One region of the Streptomyces sp. NPDC088157 genome, then DNA from elsewhere that is predicted to be linked to it. Evidence: riboswitches for the same ligand, from Rfam matches in the RefSeq annotation. Region 1 holds a riboswitch; the other holds the start of a gene.
What was found. Region 1 has a riboswitch for glycine ahead of gcvP (aminomethyl-transferring glycine dehydrogenase). Riboswitches for the same ligand answer to the same signal wherever they lie in the genome.

Region 2: another riboswitch for glycine. It lies ahead of gcvT (glycine cleavage system aminomethyltransferase GcvT); the one in region 1 lies ahead of gcvP (aminomethyl-transferring glycine dehydrogenase).

Annotation. Positions count from the first base shown of each region.
Region 1 is NZ_JBIUSU010000013.1:179,353-183,504, forward strand. It holds gene gcvP (aminomethyl-transferring glycine dehydrogenase) at 1-2,286, opposite strand, end outside; glycine riboswitch at 2,469-2,565, opposite strand; gene ACIPFH_RS39460 (PRC-barrel domain-containing protein) at 2,678-3,049, shown strand; gene ACIPFH_RS39465 (DNA polymerase IV) at 3,609-4,152, opposite strand, start outside.
Region 2 is NZ_JBIUSU010000002.1:312,964-317,115, reverse strand. It holds gene gcvH (glycine cleavage system protein GcvH) at 1-271, opposite strand, end outside; gene gcvT (glycine cleavage system aminomethyltransferase GcvT) at 390-1,532, opposite strand; glycine riboswitch at 1,731-1,831, opposite strand; gene ACIPFH_RS07765 (AAA family ATPase) at 2,008-2,691, shown strand; gene ACIPFH_RS07760 (enhanced serine sensitivity protein SseB) at 2,770-3,576, shown strand; gene ACIPFH_RS07755 (enhanced serine sensitivity protein SseB C-terminal domain-containing protein) at 3,736-4,152, shown strand, end outside.

The sequences.
Region 1 (4,152 bases):
CCCCGCGGAGCCCCAGGGGGCGGCGGAGATCGGTCCCACTCCGGTCTCCGGCCCGGCGGCGGGCTGGAGCGGGTGGTTCGGCAGGTAGGGCGCCAGGTGCGACCGTACGGCGACGGGTCCGACACCCGGGCCGCCGCCCCCGTGAGGGATGCAGAACGTCTTGTGCAGGTTCAGGTGCGAGACGTCCCCGCCGAAGTGCCCCGGCTTGGCGAGCCCGACGAGCGCATTGAGGTTGGCGCCGTCGACGTACACCTGCCCGCCCGCCTCGTGCACCTGCGCGCAGATGTCGGCGACGTGCTCCTCGAACACTCCGTGCGTCGACGGATAGGTGATCATCAGCACCGCGAGCTCGTCACGGTAGCGCTCGATCTTCGCCCGCAGGTCCTCGACGTCGATCTCGCCGTCCTCGGCGGTCTTGACGACGACGACCTTCATGCCCGCCATCACGGCACTGGCCGCGTTCGTGCCGTGCGCGGAGGACGGGATGAGGCACACGGTCCGCTGCTCGTCCCCGTTGCCCCGGTGGTATCCACGGACGGCGAGCAGCCCGGCCAGCTCGCCCTGCGAGCCGGCGTTCGGCTGGAGCGACACCCTGTCGTACCCGGTGACCTCCGCGAGCCGCTCCTCCAACTCACGGATGAGCGTCAGGTAGCCCTGCGCCTGCTCGGCCGGCGCGAAGGGGTGCAACTGCCCGAACTCGGGCCAGGTGACCGGCTCCATCTCGGTGGTCGCGTTGAGCTTCATGGTGCAGGAGCCCAGCGGGATCATGCCCCGGTCCAGCGCGTAGTCCCGGTCGGCCAGCCTGCGCAGATAGCGCAGCATCGCGGTCTCGGAGCGGTGCTGGTGGAACACGGGGTGCGTGAGGATCGCGTCGGACCGCAGCAGCCCTTCGGGCAGCGTCTCCTCGGTGGACGCGTCGAGCGACTCGATGTCGCCGTCCACCCCGAAGGCGGCCCAGACGGCGGCCACCTGGGCCCGCGCGGTGGTCTCGTCGCAGGCGATCGACACGTGGTCGGCGTCGACGAGGTACAGGTTGACCCCGTGCTCCCGCGCGGCGGCGAGGACCTCGGAGGCCTTGGCCGGCACCCGCACGGTCAGCGTGTCGAAGTACGACCCGTGCACGACCTCGACGCCGCCGGCCTCGAGCCCGGCGGCCAGGATCGAGGCGTACCGGTGCGTACGCCTGGCGATCGCGCGCAGTCCGTCGGGGCCGTGGTAGACGGCGTACATCCCCGCCATCACCGCCAGCAGCACCTGCGCCGTGCAAATGTTGCTGGTGGCCTTCTCGCGCCGGATGTGCTGCTCACGCGTCTGCAGCGCGAGCCGGTAGGCCCGGTGTCCGTCGGCGTCCACGGACACGCCGACCAGCCGCCCGGGCAGGCTGCGCGCGAACTGCTCGCGGACGGCCATGTAACCGGCGTGCGGCCCGCCGAAACCCATCGGCACGCCGAACCGCTGCGTCGTACCGACCGCGATGTCCGCCCCCAGCTCGCCCGGCGACTTCAGCAGCGTCAACGCGAGCAGATCGGCGGCGACGGTGACGAGCGCGCCGAGCCCGTGCGCCTGGTCGACGATCGCCTTGAGGTCGCGTACGGCACCGGAAGCGCCGGGGTACTGGACGAGCACGCCGTTGATCTCCCGCGCGGCGATCTCCGCCGGAATACCGTCGCTCAGATCGGCGACGACGATCTCCACGCCCGTCGGCTCGGCGCGGGTCTCGATCACGGCGATGGTCTGCGGCAGCGCGTCGGCGTCGATGAGGAAGAGGCCCTTCTTGTTCTTCCCCATGCGCCGGGACAGTGCCATCGCCTCGGCGGCGGCCGTGCCCTCGTCGAGCAGCGACGCGCCGGACGTCGGCAGCCCGGTCAGGTCCGCGACCATGGTCTGGAAGTTCAGCAGCGCCTCGAGCCGGCCCTGCGAGATCTCCGGCTGGTACGGCGTATAGGCCGTGTACCAGGCGGGGTTCTCCATGACGTTGCGCAGGATGACGGGCGGCGTGAACGTGCCGTAGTAGCCGAGTCCGATCATCGGGTCGAGGACCTGGTTGCGGTCGGCCAGCGAGCGCAGTTCGGCCAGCACCTCGGCCTCGGTCCGGGCGCCCGGGAGATCCAGCGCGTCGGCGTTCTTGATGACGTCCGGGACCGCGGCGGCGGTGAGCTCGTCGAGCGAGCCGTAGCCGACCTGCGCGAGCATCTTGGCCCGCGCCTCATGGTCGGGCCCGATGTGGCGCTGTTCGAAGGGGATTCCCTGCTCGAGCTCGGCGAGCGGAATGCGATGGGCGGTCATTACGGAGGCCTCCTGGTCTGACACGACCTTCGAGGGTCACCACTGTGGGTACCCGGACGGCCTCCCCCTCTGTCATCTCAACCTGAGAGCTTCACCGGCCGTCCGAGGACGCCCGGCTTTCACCGTCGGTGAGAGCGGGAACCGTCGACGCCGTCGGCACCCGCCCTGCTTTCCAGAGTGACCTCGTCCGTGCGGTACGTGAGCCTGAGAGATTCCGGGGAGGATTTGCTCCTTCGGCGCCCTCCGATGATGTCCGGAGGACTCTCCCGCGCGGTGTCAGCAGCCGTTGTCAGACTACCAGCGGGGTCAACGGGACTCGCTCGAGTGGCCGCCCATCCCAATGTGCTCTTTTGTAGTGCTTACGGATGAGTTGCGACCAAGTGGAGGGCCCGTGCAGACCGACATCGATCCGCGCAACCTGATCGGCCGCAAGGCGTTCGACCGCAACGGCACCAAGATCGGCACCGTCGACGAGGTCTACCTGGACGACGCCACCGGCGTACCGGAGTGGGCGGCCATACGCACCGGTCTGTTCTCCCGCGACGCCTTCGTCCCCCTCGAGCCCAGCCGACTGGTCGAGGGCACCCTGCGCATCCCCTTCGAGCGGGCCTTGATCAAGGACGCTCCCGACTTCGGCGTCGGCCGTCACCTCTCCCCGGAACAGGAACTCCAGCTCTACCACCACTACGGCCTGGACCTGGGCACCCCTCCCCCGCTCCCCGACCACGACTTCGGCCGGCTGGCGGGCACCGACGACAGCTGAGCCCCTCGGACACAGGCCCGTATCAACGCTCCGAGAATCCCGGCAGGGTCGTACAACGGCCGGGCTCCGTCCGTGACGACTCTGCGCGTGCCGGCGTCGACGGGATCGGTCCGCGCCCAGTGGGCGGAACCGACGCCCACCTCGACCTCCAGACCGGAGCCGGTGAGACACCGCCACGCAATAAGGGGCCCCTGGACCCGGATCGCCTCCCCCAGGGCCGGCTCACGCGTCCACACGTCGTCCTCGGCGTACCTGGCAGGGGTGGTCGACAACACCACGAGGTCCAGGTCGGGGCCGGGACGCGCGGCCCCACGCGCAGAGGCACCGACGAGAAGCAGCCCCACCACGTCACTCCGGTTCGCGGCCCACCGGGTCACCCGGTCCACCGCCCGCCGCATCTCGGCTCCCCGCTCCGGCGACACCCCCGCCGGCTCCGCGAACCGACCTCCGTGCAGTTCCATACAGTTCCTCATCCGTCACCGGCGTCCCCTCGCGGGAACACCACCGCTCCGACTCACCCCGCACTTCGAACCACTTCACTCTGTGTAACTGATCCGCCTCACAGAGAGTTCCCGAACTCCACTGCCGGTGATTCCGCTTCCGGGCCGAGCGGTCCGGGCGCTCCCCCGGAATGCGCCCCGCCGCCGTCATCCGGCCTCCGCCGCACCAGCGGCAACGGCTCCGCCGGCTCGAGCCCCGGATCGTCGGTGCGGAAGGTCCGTACCCGTCCCGGCTCCGACTCCGGCGTCTCGAACCGCACGGTGACCCGGCCCAGCCCGCTCCCCTGCACCCATCCGTGACCGAGCTCGGCATGCCGGACGTCGTTCCCCGGGCGCCACTGGTGCTCGACCGGAACCGGTACCTCGACGACGGGTTCATCCACGACTTCCTCCTCGGGCCCGTCCGCCCGGCCCTCCGCGGCCTGCGCGAACAGATCTTCCTGTGTGAAGTCCGCCAGCCCGCTGACCCCCACCCCGAGCAGTCGCACGCCACCCGTCGTGTCCACGGAGTCCAGCAGCCGGGCCGCCGCCTCCCGGATCACGGCCGGGTCGTCGGTGGGCCCGCGCAGGGTCTCGGAGCGGGTGAGCGTGGAGAAGTCGTAC
Region 2 (4,152 bases), on a different contig from region 1:
CCAGCGCCGGGTCGTCGACGACGTCCTGGTTGACCTCGACGATCTCGCCGGACACCGGCGCGTACAGCTCACTGACCGACTTGGTCGACTCCAGCTCGCCGCAGGTCTCGCCCGCGGTCACCGTGTCACCGACCTCCGGGAGCTGGACGAAGACCACGTCGCCGAGCGCGTTGGCCGCGTGCTCCGTGATGCCGACCGTCGAGACGCCGTCCTCGGCGACCGACAGCCACTCGTGCTCCTTGCTGTAGCGCAGCTGCTGGGGGTTGCTCATGGCCTGAATTCTCCTGTACGCGGGGGAGTGCTGGTGAATGGGGGACTGCTGGAGGCGCGCGTGAACAGCGGAAATGTGCGCAGGGTCACGCGCGTGCGGGCGTCGACGCGCCCAGTGTCTACTTCCGGCGCTTGTAGAACGGCAGCGCCACGACCTCGTACGGCTCGTGGCTGCCCCGGATGTCCACGCCGACACCGGCCGTTCCGGGCGCCGCGTGGGCGGCGTCGACGTACGCCATCGCGATCGGCCTGCCGAGGGTGGGGGAAGGGGCGCCGGAGGTGACCTCGCCGATCACCTCGCCGCCGGCGACGACCGCGTACCCGGCACGCGGCACCCGGCGGCCCTCGGCGACCAGGCCGACGAGGACGCGCGGGGGCTGCTCGGCGGCCCGCCCGGCGGCCGCCTCCAGCGCCGTACGGCCGACGAAGTCGCCGTCCTTGTCGAACTTCACCACCCGGCCGAGTCCCGCGTCGAAGGGGGTGAGGGAGGTGCTCAGCTCGTGCCCGTACAGCGGCATGCCCGCTTCCAGGCGCAGGGTGTCCCGGCAGGACAGGCCGCAGGGGACCAGGCCGGCGCCCTCGCCGGCCTTGGTCAGCGACTGCCACAGCTCGACGGCGTGCTCCGGCCGCACGAACAGCTCGAAGCCGTCCTCGCCGGTGTAGCCGGTGCGCGCGATCAGCGCGGGGACGCCGGCGACGGTGCCGGGCAGGCCGGCGTAGTACTTCAGGCCGTCGAGGTCGGCGTCGGTGAGGGCCGCGAGGATGCCGGGGGACTCGGGGCCCTGCACGGCGATCAGCGCGTAGGCGTCGCGGTCGTCGCGGACCTCGGCGTCGAAGTCCCCGGCGCGCTCGGTCAGCGCGTCCAGCACGACCTGCGCGTTCGAGGCGTTGGCCACCACCATGAACTCGGTCTCGGCCAACCGGTAGACGATCAGGTCGTCCAGGATGCCGCCGTCCGCCCGGCAGATCATCGTGTAGCGGGCGCGGCCTGCCTTGACCGCCCCGATGTTGCCCACCAGGGCGAAGTCGAGGAGGGCGGCGGCCTGCGGGCCGGCGACGGTGATCTCGCCCATGTGCGAGAGGTCGAAGAGCCCGGCCCGGGTGCGGACGGCGTGGTGCTCGTCGCGCTCGGAGCCGTAGCGCAGCGGCATGTCCCAGCCGGCGAAGTCGGTCATCGTGGCGCCGAGCGCACGATGCACGGCGTCGAGGGCGGTGTGGCGCTGCTCGGCGGGCGGGACGGATGCGGGGTCGGTACTGCTCATCGGGCGTTCGTCTCCCAAGGCGACGGGATCCCCCCGTGCGAGCGACGCAGGGCATGCGGGCACGGGGGAAGGCGAGGTCGTTCCTCCCCATCTGTCATCGGAACCTGAGAGGTTCGCCATGACGCCCGCGACGGGATCGCTCATGACTTGCACCTTGGGTGGGGCCACTGGAGACAGCGGCCCGCTTTTCAGATGTGCCTCGCCCGCGCGGTAACGGGGGCCTGAGAGATTCAAGGGAGGGACTTGCTCCTTCGGCGCCCCAGCGAAGCTGCTGCTGAGGACTCTCCCGCGCGGATTCAAACGGCCGGTATGCAGTTGGCGCGGCCATCATTGCACGGCTCCCCCCGATCCCGGCAGGCCGCATCTGTAACCGGCCTGTGTCGGTACGCGTACGAAAACACTGGACAGAGCGCATTACCTTCTCTTTACGCTCGATGGGGATGGGACCACCTGACCCCAGGGGAGGACGATCACGGTGAACAGGACGACCACGGCGAGGTCCAGGGCATTCGCGACCGGCTCGGGAATCGCGCTGCCCGCGCAGCCCGGCGCCCCGGCCCGGGGGGCGTGCGGCGCGCGGCCGGCGCCCGTCGTCCGCGACCTGCGCGAGCGGGCCGGCCGCAGCCCGCACGGCCTGCTCTTCGGCCCCCGTGACCTGGTGGTGGTCACCGGCCTGCCCGGCAGCGGCAAGTCCACGCTCATGCGGCGGACCGTCCAGGGCCTGCGCGTCGACTCCCAGGACACCCGGGACCGCTGGGACGCCCGCGCCCCCCGCTTCCTGCCCTACGGCCTCTACCGCCCCCTCGTCCGCCTCGCCCACTACGCCGGACTGCGCGCCGCTCTAAGCAGCGGCGCGGGCGTCGTCGTGCACGACTGCGGTACGCAGGCCTGGGTGCGGGACTGGCTGGCCCGCGAGGCCCGCCGCCGCGGCGGCACCCTCCACCTGCTGCTGCTGGACGTCGGCGCCGACACGGCGCTGGAGGGGCAGCGCGAGCGCGGCCGGGGCGTCTCCCGGTACGCGTTCCTGCGCCACCGTCACGCCGCCGCCCGGCTGGTGCGCTCGGTGGAGAAGGGCCGGCTGCCCGACGGCTGCGGCTCGGCGGTGCTGCTGGACCGCGAGGCGGCCGACGCGCTGCGCCGCATCGGATTCACGGGCTGAGGGCTCGGGTGCCGCCCCCGGCACCCGCTAGCCTTTCAGCCACACCAGAGTGAGCGGTTCTCAGCAGGCGGTAGGCAGATGGATTTCCCCCCGGCGAACTTCCCGACGGACTTCTCCGCGGACTTTCCGGCGCAGGCGCACCACCATCCGCACGGCGGATGGCCCGGCAACGAGCTGGAGGAGGTGCTCTCCGTCTCCCTCGGCATGCCGGGAGCCGGCGGCCGGATCGTCGAGGTGCTCGGGCGCAGCTTCGTCTGGGTGCCGCTGCCCGGGGGCGGCGGCCCGCACAGCGGCCCCCTGGACCTGCCCACGATGGAGCTCGGCGGCCAGGTCTACGTGCCGGTCTTCAGCTCCGAGGAACAGTTCCGGCAGGTCGTCGGCGCGCACATGTCGTACACGATCGCGCCGGCCGTGGAGTTCGCCCGGGGGCTGCCCCCGCAGGTGGGCATCCTGGTGAACCCGGACGGGGTGGTCGGCGTCCCGTTGCCCCCGCCCGCCGTGGCCGAGCTCTGCCGGGCGGGCCGCACCCCGCTGGACGGCGCCGCCGCCGGCGGCCGGGTCCGGCTGTACGAGCCCGACTGGCAGGACGACCCGATGGACTTCCTGGCCGCGGCCTCGGCGGAGTTCGAGGCCACGGGCGTGATCCGCACGGCCCGCCGCTGCCTGGCCGCCATTGAGACGGCGGACCCGGTGATGTTCGTGGGCGTGGAACTCTCCCAGTGGGAGGGCGACCTGCGCGCCCTTCCCCTGGAGGCCCTGGGCAGGGCTCTGACCAGGGCGGACGCGCCCTGGCCGGTCAACCTGGTGCTCCTGGACGTGGCCCAGGACCCGGTGGGCGACTGGATGCGGGAAAGGGTCCGCCCCTTCTACACAAGGGACCAGTGAACCCACCCGGGGGGCGTGGGGCCGGGTTCCTCCGCGGCCCCGCCGCGGGCGCGACGGGCCACGACGGATCCGCACCCGCCAACGCACCACGACCCCCGACGCCTTGGGCGCTTAAGCTGGACTCCGACGCGGGGCAACAGAAATGAAGGGGCGGTACAGGTGAGCGCCAGCGGCATCGCGACCGGTCAGGTCGAGCACATGCTGCGCCAGGTCACGCCCGGGCGCTACGACGCCTACGAGGCGCTCCTGCGCGCGCTCGCGACCCCCTCCTCCGGACAGGTCTGGATGCTGCTGTGGCACGGCCAGGCCGGCTCCCCGGACGCCCAGTACGGAAACATGGAGGTCGACGGGCACGGCTACGCCCCCTGCGTCACCTCCGCCCAGGAGCTCAGCGCGAGCGGCTGGAACAGGTCGTACGAGGTGGTCGACGGACTGGACGTGGCCCGCACCCTCTACCCCGACCACTACGGCCTCTGGCTGAACCCGCACGCCCCCGGTGGCGGCGTCGGCATCCCGTGGCTGGATCTGCGCCGCATCGCCACCGGGCTGGAGCGCCAGCCCGCGGGGCCGCTGCGG